2 linked regions of the Streptacidiphilus albus JL83 genome follow. The protein of the gene in region 2 binds, or shares a complex with, the protein of the main gene of each other region. Links are inferred from orthologs where the notes say so. Each region holds a gene or a part of one and is shown on either strand. Other genes may lie near its edges.

Evidence for each region. The genes of interacting proteins can lie anywhere in the genome.
Region 1: the proteins of rpsG (region 2) and tig are in contact, whole or in part, in a crystal structure (PDB 3GTY), measured with the Thermotoga maritima proteins. The link is inferred for Streptacidiphilus albus JL83 from one-to-one orthologs. Residues at the interface, in WP_004081843.1 of Thermotoga maritima: Lys34, Lys52, Lys55, Glu59, Arg62, Gln63, Glu66, Asn67, Lys69, Val71, Arg95, Ala109, Lys110, Lys111, Gly112, Arg113, Pro114, Glu117, Glu121, Ile124, Ala125, Tyr127, Asn128, Asn129, Thr130, Gly131, Lys135, Asp139, Arg142, Met143; in WP_004081061.1 of Thermotoga maritima: Glu122, Val124, Val129, Leu130, Tyr133, Glu188, Gly259, Ile262, Tyr263, Glu266, Ser270, Glu273, Gln274, Glu277, Arg308, Gln311, Ile312, Ser315, Tyr316, Glu325, Arg329, Arg336, Leu363, Phe366, Trp367, Arg373, Leu377, Arg381, Leu384, Glu387.

What each region holds. Positions count from the first base shown.
Region 1 is NZ_JQML01000001.1:2,750,407-2,754,423, forward strand. Bases 1,164-4,017 are described here. They hold tig (trigger factor), read right to left. Parts: upstream 3,375-4,017; coding sequence 1,953-3,374; downstream 1,164-1,952. Other genes in these bases: BS75_RS11945 (ATP-dependent Clp protease proteolytic subunit), read right to left, coding at 1,164-1,616; BS75_RS11955 (MDR family MFS transporter), read right to left, coding at 3,656-4,017. In the rest of the region: BS75_RS11940 (ATP-dependent Clp protease proteolytic subunit), read right to left, coding at 263-925; more of BS75_RS11945, read right to left, coding at 978-1,163. UniProt on the Bacillus subtilis protein: Involved in protein export. Acts as a chaperone by maintaining the newly synthesized protein in an open conformation. Functions as a peptidyl-prolyl cis-trans isomerase.
Region 2 is NZ_JQML01000001.1:5,626,319-5,631,596, reverse strand. The notes cover bases 940-3,891. They hold rpsG (30S ribosomal protein S7), read right to left. Parts: upstream 2,675-3,891; coding sequence 2,204-2,674; downstream 940-2,203. Other genes in these bases: BS75_RS49465 (DUF1707 and DUF4190 domain-containing protein), read right to left, coding at 3,350-3,891; rpsL (30S ribosomal protein S12), read right to left, coding at 2,677-3,048; fusA (elongation factor G), read right to left, coding at 940-2,141. In the rest of the region: more of fusA, read right to left, coding at 36-939; more of BS75_RS49465, read right to left, coding at 3,892-4,237; BS75_RS48510 (DUF2637 domain-containing protein), read right to left, coding at 4,386-5,278.

The DNA of each region.
Region 1 (4,017 bases), 2.9 Mb from region 2 along the record:
AGCCGGGAGAGGCTGCAGGGAGGTCGTTGAGGAAGAGTACAGAGTCCTGGGGACTCACCGACACGCGGCCCGGTCCTGGACCCCTGAAGGATCACCCAGGAATCACGGGCGCGGGACGGTCGGTGCACAGTCGGTACCACCGATGGTGCCAGGCCGAGGCCCCCGCTCCAAGAGCCGGGGGCCAACAGCCTGGGTGGTGCTCGTCTCAGCGGGCCGGGCAGTGCGGCCCGCCGGGACCCGACCCGCGGCACGAAGCCGCAGGTCAGTCCTCCAGCGAACCCTTGCGAGTGGCCGTGATCTGGTCGATCAGGCCGTACTCCAGCGCCTCGGCGGCCGTGAGGATCTTGTCGCGCTCGATGTCCTCGCTGATCTGCTGCGGGCTCTGGTTGGAGTGCTTCGACAGCATCTCCTCCAGCTGCTCGCGCATCCGCTGGATCTCCTTGGCCTGGATCTCCAGGTCCGACACCTGGCCGCGGCCGGTCTCGGTGTACGGCTGGTGGATCAGGATCCGGGCGTTCGGCAGCGCCATCCGCTTGCCGGGGGCGCCGGCCGCCAGCAGCACGGCGGCGGCGGAGGCCGCCTGGCCCATGCAGACGGTCGCCACGTCCGGGCGGACGAACTGCATGGTGTCGTAGATGGCCGTCAGCGCCGTGAAGGAGCCGCCGGGCGAGTTGATGTAGAGGGAGATGTCCCGGTCCGGGTCCATCGACTCCAGGCACACCAGCTGCGCCATGATGTCGTTCGCCGAGACGTCGTCGACCTGGGAGCCCAGGAAGATGATCCGCTCCTCGAAGAGCTTGGAGTACGGGTTGTACGTACGGACGCCCTGCGAGGTCCGCTCGGTGAACTCAGGGACGATGTAGCGGCCCTCGGCACGCATGTCCTCGACGCGCGCACGGGCGCTGGACAGGCTGGGGATGTTCATGGGGTTCGGCCTCCGGAAGCGAACAGGCTGTGGACGTTGACGAGGGGGTGGCTCACGCCGCGCCCGTGCCGCCGCCACCGGGGACGTCGGCGGCGCTGTACATGATGGCGTCGATGAGGCCGTACTCCTTGGCCTCGACGGGGGTGAACCAGCGGTCGCGGTCGGAGTCCTTGATGATCTGCTCGGTGGTCTGGCCGCTGTGGTGCGCGATCAGCTCCGACATCCGCTGCTTGAGCCGGATCAACTGCTGGGCCTGGATCCGGATGTCGGTCGCCGAGCCGCCGAGGCCGGCCGACGGCTGGTGCATCAGGATCTCGGCGTTCGGAAGCGCGAAGCGCTTGCCCTTGGCACCGGCCGTGAGCAGGAACTGCCCCATCGAGGCGGCCATGCCCATGGCGATGGTGATCACGTCGTTCTTGATGTACTGCATGGTGTCGTAGATCGCCATGCCGGCCGTGACCGAGCCACCGGGGGAGTTGATGTACAGGTAGATGTCGCGCTCGGGGTCGGCCGCCAGCAGCAGCAGCTGCGCCGTGATCTTGTTGGCGATCTCGTCGTCGACCTGCTGGCCGAGGAAGATGATGCGCTCGTTGAGCAGACGGTTGTAGACCTGGTCACCCAGACCGCCGCCGCCGATGTCGCCGGCAGCACGCGGAACCGTCGCCCCCGAGATCGGGAACTGGCCGGGCATCTGGAACTGGGGAGTCGTCACGTATCCACCCGCTCGTTGTCTTCGGACGGCTGGTCTTCCGCCGCCACAAGGTCTCTTACGAAGGTTCGGTCGAAGGTCGGTTCCGGTGGCCGCACTGGCGCTCTGGCCAGTGGTGGACCGACAGTCACCCTGCCCCTCGTACCAAGGACCCTAACGCGCAGGCGGGGCCTGGCCATCCCTCACACTGAACTGTTCGCTGTGAGCGCAGGGTCACCAAGCCCCCCAGGAGGCAGGCCGAAGGGCCCGGACGCGAGGTGCGTCCGGGCCCTTCGGCGGTGCCCAAATCCCTGCGGGCGGCAGGGGTGGTCGGGCGGATCAGGCCTCGGTGGCCTCGTCCTTGGCGACCTCGTCCGTGGCGACCTCGTCGCCGACGACCTCGGTGACGACCTCGGCCGCGGCCTCGGTCTCCTCCTCGTCGTCCTCGAAGTCGACGACGTTGCCCTCGGTGTCGACGACCTTGGCGGCCTCGACGACCACGGCCAGCGCCTTTCCGCGGACGACCTCACCGACGAGCAGCGGGACCTGGCCGCCCTCGACGACCTGCTGGGCGAACTGGTCCGGCGTCATGCCGGAGCCGGCGGCACGGCGCAGCAGGTGCTCGGTGAGCTCCTCCTGGTTCACCGCGAGCTCCTCCTTGGCCGCGATGGCGTCCAGGACGAACTGGGTCTTGATGCCCTTCTGGGCCTGCTCGACCAGCTCGGCCTGGAACTCCTCGGCGGTCTTCTCCTGGAGCTTGAGGTAGCCCTCGATGTCCAGACCCATCTGCGGGAGCTGGTGGTGCTCCAGGTTGTGCTTGCGGGTCTCGACCTCGTCCGCGAGCAGCTTCTCCGGGTAGGGCATCTCGACGAGCTCCATCAGCTTGTCGAGGACCCGCTCCTGGGCCTGGGTGGCCTGGTCGAACTCCTTCATCCGGACGAGCCGCTGACGGGAGTCGTCCTTCAGCTCCTCCAGGGTGTCGAACTCGCTGGCGAGCTGGGCGAACTCGTCGTCCAGGGCCGGGAGTTCCTTCTCCTGGACGGTGGTCACGGTGACGGTGACCTCGGAGTCCTTGCCCTCGGCGCTGCCACCCTTGAGCTCGGTGGTGAAGGTCGCGGTGCCACCGGCCTCCAGGCCGATGACGGCCTCGTCGATGCCGTCGAGCAGTCGGCCGGAGCCGATCTCGTAGGTGACGCCGGTGGCGGTGCCGTCGTCCGGAACCTCACCGTCGACCTTGGCGACCAGGTCGACGACGACGATGTCGCCCTCGGCCGCGGCGCGCTCGACGGTGTTGACCGAGGCGAAGCGGTCGCGGAGCTGCTTCAGCGTCTCCTCGACGTCCTCGTCCGTCACCTTGATCGGGTCGACCTCGACCTCGATGCCGGTGAAGTCGGGCAGGGTGATCTCCGGACGGATGTCCACCTCAGCGGTGAACTTCAGGTCTCCGCCGTCGGCGATGCGCTCGACGCCCTCGAGGCCGTCGATGTCGGGCTGGCCCAGCACGTCGACCTTGTTCTCGTCGACGGCCTGGGTGTAGAAGCGCGGCAGCGCGTCGTTGACGGCCTCTTCCAGCACGGCGGCACGGCCGAAGCGCTGGTCGATGACGCGAGCCGGGATCTTGCCCTTACGGAAGCCCGGAACCGTGACCTGCTGGTTGATCTTCTTGTACGCCGCGTCGAGGCTGGGCTTGAGCTCCTCGAAGGGCACCTCGACGGTGAGTCGAACCCGGGTCGGGTTCAGAGTCTCCACGGCGCTCTTCACGGTTGGGTCTCCTTGGGGGCTTTGCGGTCGGGGTGTCCGCCGCGCGCTGCAGGGCAGTGCACGGCGAGACGGGTGATAAGTCAGAGGCGACATCGCCCGCCGGGGTGGGGTGGACGGTGAGCTCGCTCCTCGCCCTCGTGACGGCCGTGGGCGCGCCGTCCCTGCGGTCGGGCACCGTGCCGGTGGGCACCGTGCTCCTTCCGATGGACATGCCACGTATACAGCCGCCAGCAATCCATCCTACCGGTACCACAATCTGCGTCTGTCCCGGCAAGCCGGGTCTAGCCCCGGGCGGCCGTCGGCAGGCCCTCGGAACCTTCTCCGGGGAGCTCCGCCGGCGCGCCGCCCCCGGCGCCGCCGGAAGCCTCCGGAGGCGGTCCCGCCATGGTCGGAGCGGCGTCCCGGTCGGAGATCAGGAGGGCGGTCAGGGCCGCCAGCAGGGCCAGCCCGGAGGCCACCAGGAAGGCCGCGTGATAGGCCGTCAGGTTCGCGCTCGGCGTACCGTGGGCAGCGCCCGACGTACCGTGGGCGTGCGTGGTGACCGTGCCGACGGTGGCCAGGACGGTCCCGAGCAGCGCCACCCCGAGCGCCGAGCCGAGTCGGCTCTGGGCGTTGAAGAGGGTGGAGGCGCGCCCGGTCGCGC
Region 2 (5,278 bases):
TCGGGCCCCCGGCGGGGGCCCGACGGCTTCGGAACCTACTCGCCCTTGGCCTTAGCGATGATCTCTTCCGCCACGTTCCGGGGAACCTCGGCGTACGAGTCGAACTGCATCGAGTAGCTGGCGCGGCCGGACGTCTTGCTGCGCAGGTCGCCGACGTAGCCGAACATCTCCGACAGCGGGACCAGGGCCTTGACGACACGGGCGCCGCTGCGCTCCTCCATGGCCTGGATCTGGCCGCGGCGGGAGTTGATGTCGCCGATCACATCGCCCATGTAGTCCTCGGGCGTGGTGACCTCGACGGCCATCATCGGCTCGAGCAGCGCGGGGGACGCCTTGCGGGCACCCTCCTTGAACGCCATCGAACCGGCGATCTTGAACGCCAGCTCCGAGGAGTCGACGTCGTGCGAAGCACCGTCGAGCAGGATCACGCGGACACCCTGGAGCGGGTAGCCGGCGAGCACGCCGAACTCCATCGCCTCCTGGGCACCGGCGTCCACCGAGGGGATGTACTCCTTCGGCACACGGCCACCGGTGACCTTGTTGACGAACTCGTAGCCCTCGCCGGACTCGATCGGCTCGATCGCGATCTGGATCTTCGCGAACTGGCCGGAGCCACCGGTCTGCTTCTTGTGCGTGTAGTCGATACGCTCGACGGCCTTGCGGATCGTCTCGCGGTACGCGACCTGCGGCTTGCCGACGTTGGCCTCGACCTTGAACTCACGCTTCATACGGTCGACCAGCACCTCCAGGTGCAGCTCGCCCATACCAGCGATGATCGTCTGGCCGGTCTCCTCGTCGGTGTTGACCTGGAAGGACGGGTCCTCCTCGGCCAGCCGCTGGATCGCGATGCCCAGACGCTCCTGGTCGCCCTTCGACTTCGGCTCGATCGCGACGCGGATGACCGGGGCCGGGAAGTCCATGGACTCCAGGATGACCGGCTGCTTGTCGTCGCTGAGCGTCTCGCCGGTGGTGGTCTGCTTGAGACCCATGACGGCGACGATGTCGCCGGCGCCCACCGACTCGATCTCCTCACGCTTGTTCGCGTGCATGCGGTAGATCTTGCCGATGCGCTCCTTGCGGCCCTTCACCGAGTTGAGGACGGCGGTGCCGGCCTCAAGACGCCCGGAGTAGATCCGGATGAAGGTGAGCTTGCCCAGGTGCGGGTCCGACATGATCTTGAACGCCAGCGCCGACAGCGGCTCGTCGTCCGAGGCCTTGCGGAAGATCTCCACGGTCTCGTCGCCGGGCTTGTGGCCCATGACGCCCTCGACGTCGACCGGGGAGGGCAGGTACTTCACGACCGCGTCGAGCAGGGGCTGGACGCCCTTGTTCTTGAACGCGGTGCCGCAGAAGACCGGGGTGAAGTTACCGGCGATGGTGCCGCGGCGGATGCCCGCGACCAGCTGCTCCTCGGTGGGCTCCTCGCCCTCCAGGAACAGCTCCATCAGCTCGTCGTCGCCCTCGGCGGCGGTCTCGATGAGCTTCGCCCGCCACTCCTCGGCGATCTCGGTGTGGGTGTCCGGGATGTCGACGGTGTCGTACATCTCGCCCTTGGCGGCCTCGGCCGACCAGAGCAGGGCCTTCATCTTCACCAGGTCGATGACGCCGGCGAAGCTGGCCTCGGCACCCACGGGCAGCTGCATGACCAGCGGGGTGGCACCCAGGCGGTCAATGATCGAGTCGACGCAGCGGAAGAACTCCGCGCCGGTCCGGTCCAGCTTGTTGACGAAGCAGATACGCGGGACGTTGTAGCGGTCAGCCTGACGCCACACCGTCTCCGACTGGGGCTCGACACCGGCGACACCGTCGAACACCGTGACGGCACCGTCCAGGACGCGCAGCGAACGCTCCACCTCGACGGTGAAGTCGACGTGGCCCGGGGTGTCGATGATGTTGATGGTGTTCTCAACGCCGTCCACCGACCAGTGACAGGTCGTCGCGGCCGACGTGATCGTGATGCCGCGCTCCTGCTCCTGCTCCATCCAGTCCATGGTGGCTGCGCCATCATGGACCTCACCGATCTTGTACGAGACGCCGGTGTAGAACAGGATCCGCTCGGTGGTGGTGGTCTTGCCCGCGTCGATGTGCGCCATGATCCCGATGTTGCGGACCCGGGCGAGGTCAAGGGAGGTTGCAGCCATGGTGGCTCGTCTCTCTCGGTTCACCCCCGCTTACGCGGGGAGGGGGGTTGACGGGGTTCGAACTACCAGCGGTAGTGGGCGAAGGCCTTGTTGGACTCGGCCATCTTGTGCGTGTCCTCGCGACGCTTCACCGAGGCGCCCAGACCGTTGCTCGCGTCCAGGATCTCGTTGAGCAGGCGCTCGGTCATGGTCTTCTCGCGACGGGCGCGGGAGTAGCCGACCAGCCAGCGCAGGGCCAGCGTGTTGGCGCGGCCCGGCTTGACCTCGACCGGAACCTGGTAGGTCGCGCCACCGACACGGCGGGACTTGACCTCAAGGGTCGGCTTGACGTTCTCCAGGGCGCGCTTGAGCGCGACCACCGGGTCTGCGCCGGTCTTCTCGCGGACGCCCTCAAGGGCGCCGTACACGATGCGCTCGGCGGTGGAGCGCTTGCCGTGCAGGAGGATCTTGTTGACGAGCGACGTCACCACAGGGGAGCCGTAAACCGGGTCGATGATGACCGGGCGCTTCGGGGCGGGGCCCTTACGAGGCATTCTTACTTCTCCTTCTTGGCGCCGTAGCGGCTGCGGGCCTGCTTGCGGTTCTTGACACCCTGGGTGTCCAGAGAGCCGCGGATGATCTTGTAACGCACACCCGGCAGGTCCTTAACACGGCCGCCACGAACGAGCACGATGGAGTGCTCCTGCAGGTTGTGGCCCTCGCCCGGAATGTAAGCGGTGACCTCGATCCCGCTGGTGAGGCGCACACGGGCGACCTTACGGAGAGCCGAGTTCGGCTTCTTCGGGGTGGTCGTGTACACACGCGTGCAGACGCCGCGGCGCTGAGGGGAACCCTTCAGTGCAGGCGTCTTGTTCTTCTCGACCTTGTCCTGCCGGCCCTTTCGGACCAGCTGCTGGATCGTAGGCACCGTATCTCCGTCTTCTTTGTGCCATCGCTTGGTGTAACTACCCTGGTTGCGTCTGCTCGACATCCGACCCACGCGGTCGGGTGTGTCGGGCCACTTCCCATCCCCTCGACTCCTTGCGGAGGAGCGGTGTGAGAAGCGCGGTTCCCAAAATGCCGCGGCAGATATGCACGCACGCACAAGAGACCCGGGGACACCCCAGGCACAAGGTCAGAGCCTACTTGGCGCATCGGCGCGGGTCAAAACACATGGAAGACGGCAGTTCACAGCCCTGGTGCGACAGCGGTACGCGCGGCGCGGCGGGTCAGCCGCCGGGCGGGACCGGAGCCTCGGTGATCCCGCCGCCGCTGTGGAAGGAGGCCATCGCCAGCAGCAGGATCAGCCCCCAGAAGGCGATACCCAGCGCGCCCAGCACGATCCCGGTGGTCGCCATCCCGGAACCGGCCTCGCCGCGCTCCCGGATCTGCCGCCGGGCGCCGATCCCGCAGATCAGCGCGGGCAGCGAGGTCAGCCCCATGGTCCAGAGCTCGGTCAGGCCCAGCACCAGCGCGGCGACGGCGAGCCCGTTGGTCCGCTGCTGCAGCGGCGGCACCACGAAGGCCGAAGGGTAAGGGTACTGGCCCTGCGGGCCGGGGACGCCGGAGCGGCCGAGCCCGTAGCCGGGCACCGCGTGGAACTGCTGCCCGTAGGGCGGCAGGTAGGGGGCGGGGTACGGGTACAGCGGGGGGTACGGGTACGGGTACGGCGCGCCGAGGCCGAACGGCTGCCCGGGATGGGGCTGGGCCGGGAAGGGCTGGGCGGCGAACGCCGGGGGGATCGACGGGGCCGGGGTGAGATAGGGCACCGGCATCGGTCCGCTCGGCAGGTCCTGGACGACTCCGGCGAGTTCGCCGTACGTCTGGGCCTGGTACACCTGCTCGACCCGGTCGTTGTACTCCTCCGCCCGCAGTCGGCCCTCGGCGAAGGCCGACTTCAGCACGTCGACCGTCCGCTCCCGGTCCGCGTGGGAGGCGCGCATGGTCAGCGCCTGTGGCGAGACCGGCTGCGCGGCCGGCGCCGGCTGCCCGGACCCGCCGGGCCGGGTCGGCTCCCCCTGGTACTGCTCGCCCTGATGCTGCTCGCCCCGGTGCTGCGGCGCCGAGGGGCGGGCGTCGACCGGTGGCCATGGCTGCGTCGGGTGCTGCGGGTGCATGGACAAGAGCGACCTCCCCGATTCGGCCCGCCCCCGGGTACCGGCGACGCGCTTCTACCCATCCTGGAAGACGAGCGGGTGGGACGCATCGTTCCAGGGCCTGCTGTCGACAACTTGTGACAGACCCTCAGGCCCGGACCGTCCGGGGTCAGCTGCCGCCCTCCAGGTGGTCGGCGTAGCGGCGCTGCAGCTCCGGCCAGTGCCGACGCAGCGTCTCCGCGCTCACCGGGCGGTCACCGCCCTTGGCGGTCACCCCGTGGTTGGTGAACAGGTGCTCGGCCAGCTTCTGCTCGTCGGGCTCGTAGTTGTAGGCGTCGATGAAGCTGCACAGCCCGGCGAAGTACTGGTCGACCGGCGCCTCGGTGAGCCGGGCGATCGGGTTGACGAAGCCGGCCGGCTCGACCCGACCGGCGTCGAGGCGCGCGAAGTCCTCCGTGTCCTCCGCCGCGTCCGTGTCCTCCGCCGCGTCCGCGCCCTCGGCGCCGTCGGCCTCCTCGACGCCCTCCGGGACCGTCTTCGCCGCGAACCACGCCTCGGGGCCGGCGTCCTGCTGCCGGTCCGCGTTCGACTGCTGCTGCTTCGGCAGCCAGGCCACGCCCCGGGTCGGGTTGTCCTGGTAGCCGTAGGAATCCTCGGCCTGGCCCAGCGCGCCCTCCCCGTCGGGGTCGTGCAGCGGACGGCGGAGCCGGTGCTTGGCCAGTCGGCTGAGGATGTCGACGGCCACCGGCACCGGGTCCGGGTGCGGGCCGGTGAGCGGGAGCACCGGCGCCGGCTGCGGCTGCTGCTGTCCCAGGTCCGGCACCGAGGCGAGGTGCGGCGCGGAGCCGGGCGCCCCTGCGGGCGAGGGGACCTGACCCGGCGTCGGATTCGGTCCGGCGACCGTCGCCTGCGGCTGGGCCTGGCCCGCCGGCTGGCCCGTTGCCCGGCTCGTCGGCTGGCCCGGCTGGGCGACCGGCTGCGGGGCCGGGAGCTGGGGCTGGAGCTGGGGCTGGGGGTTCGGCGCCACCGTGACCGAGGTGACCGCCGTCGCCGCAGTGACCG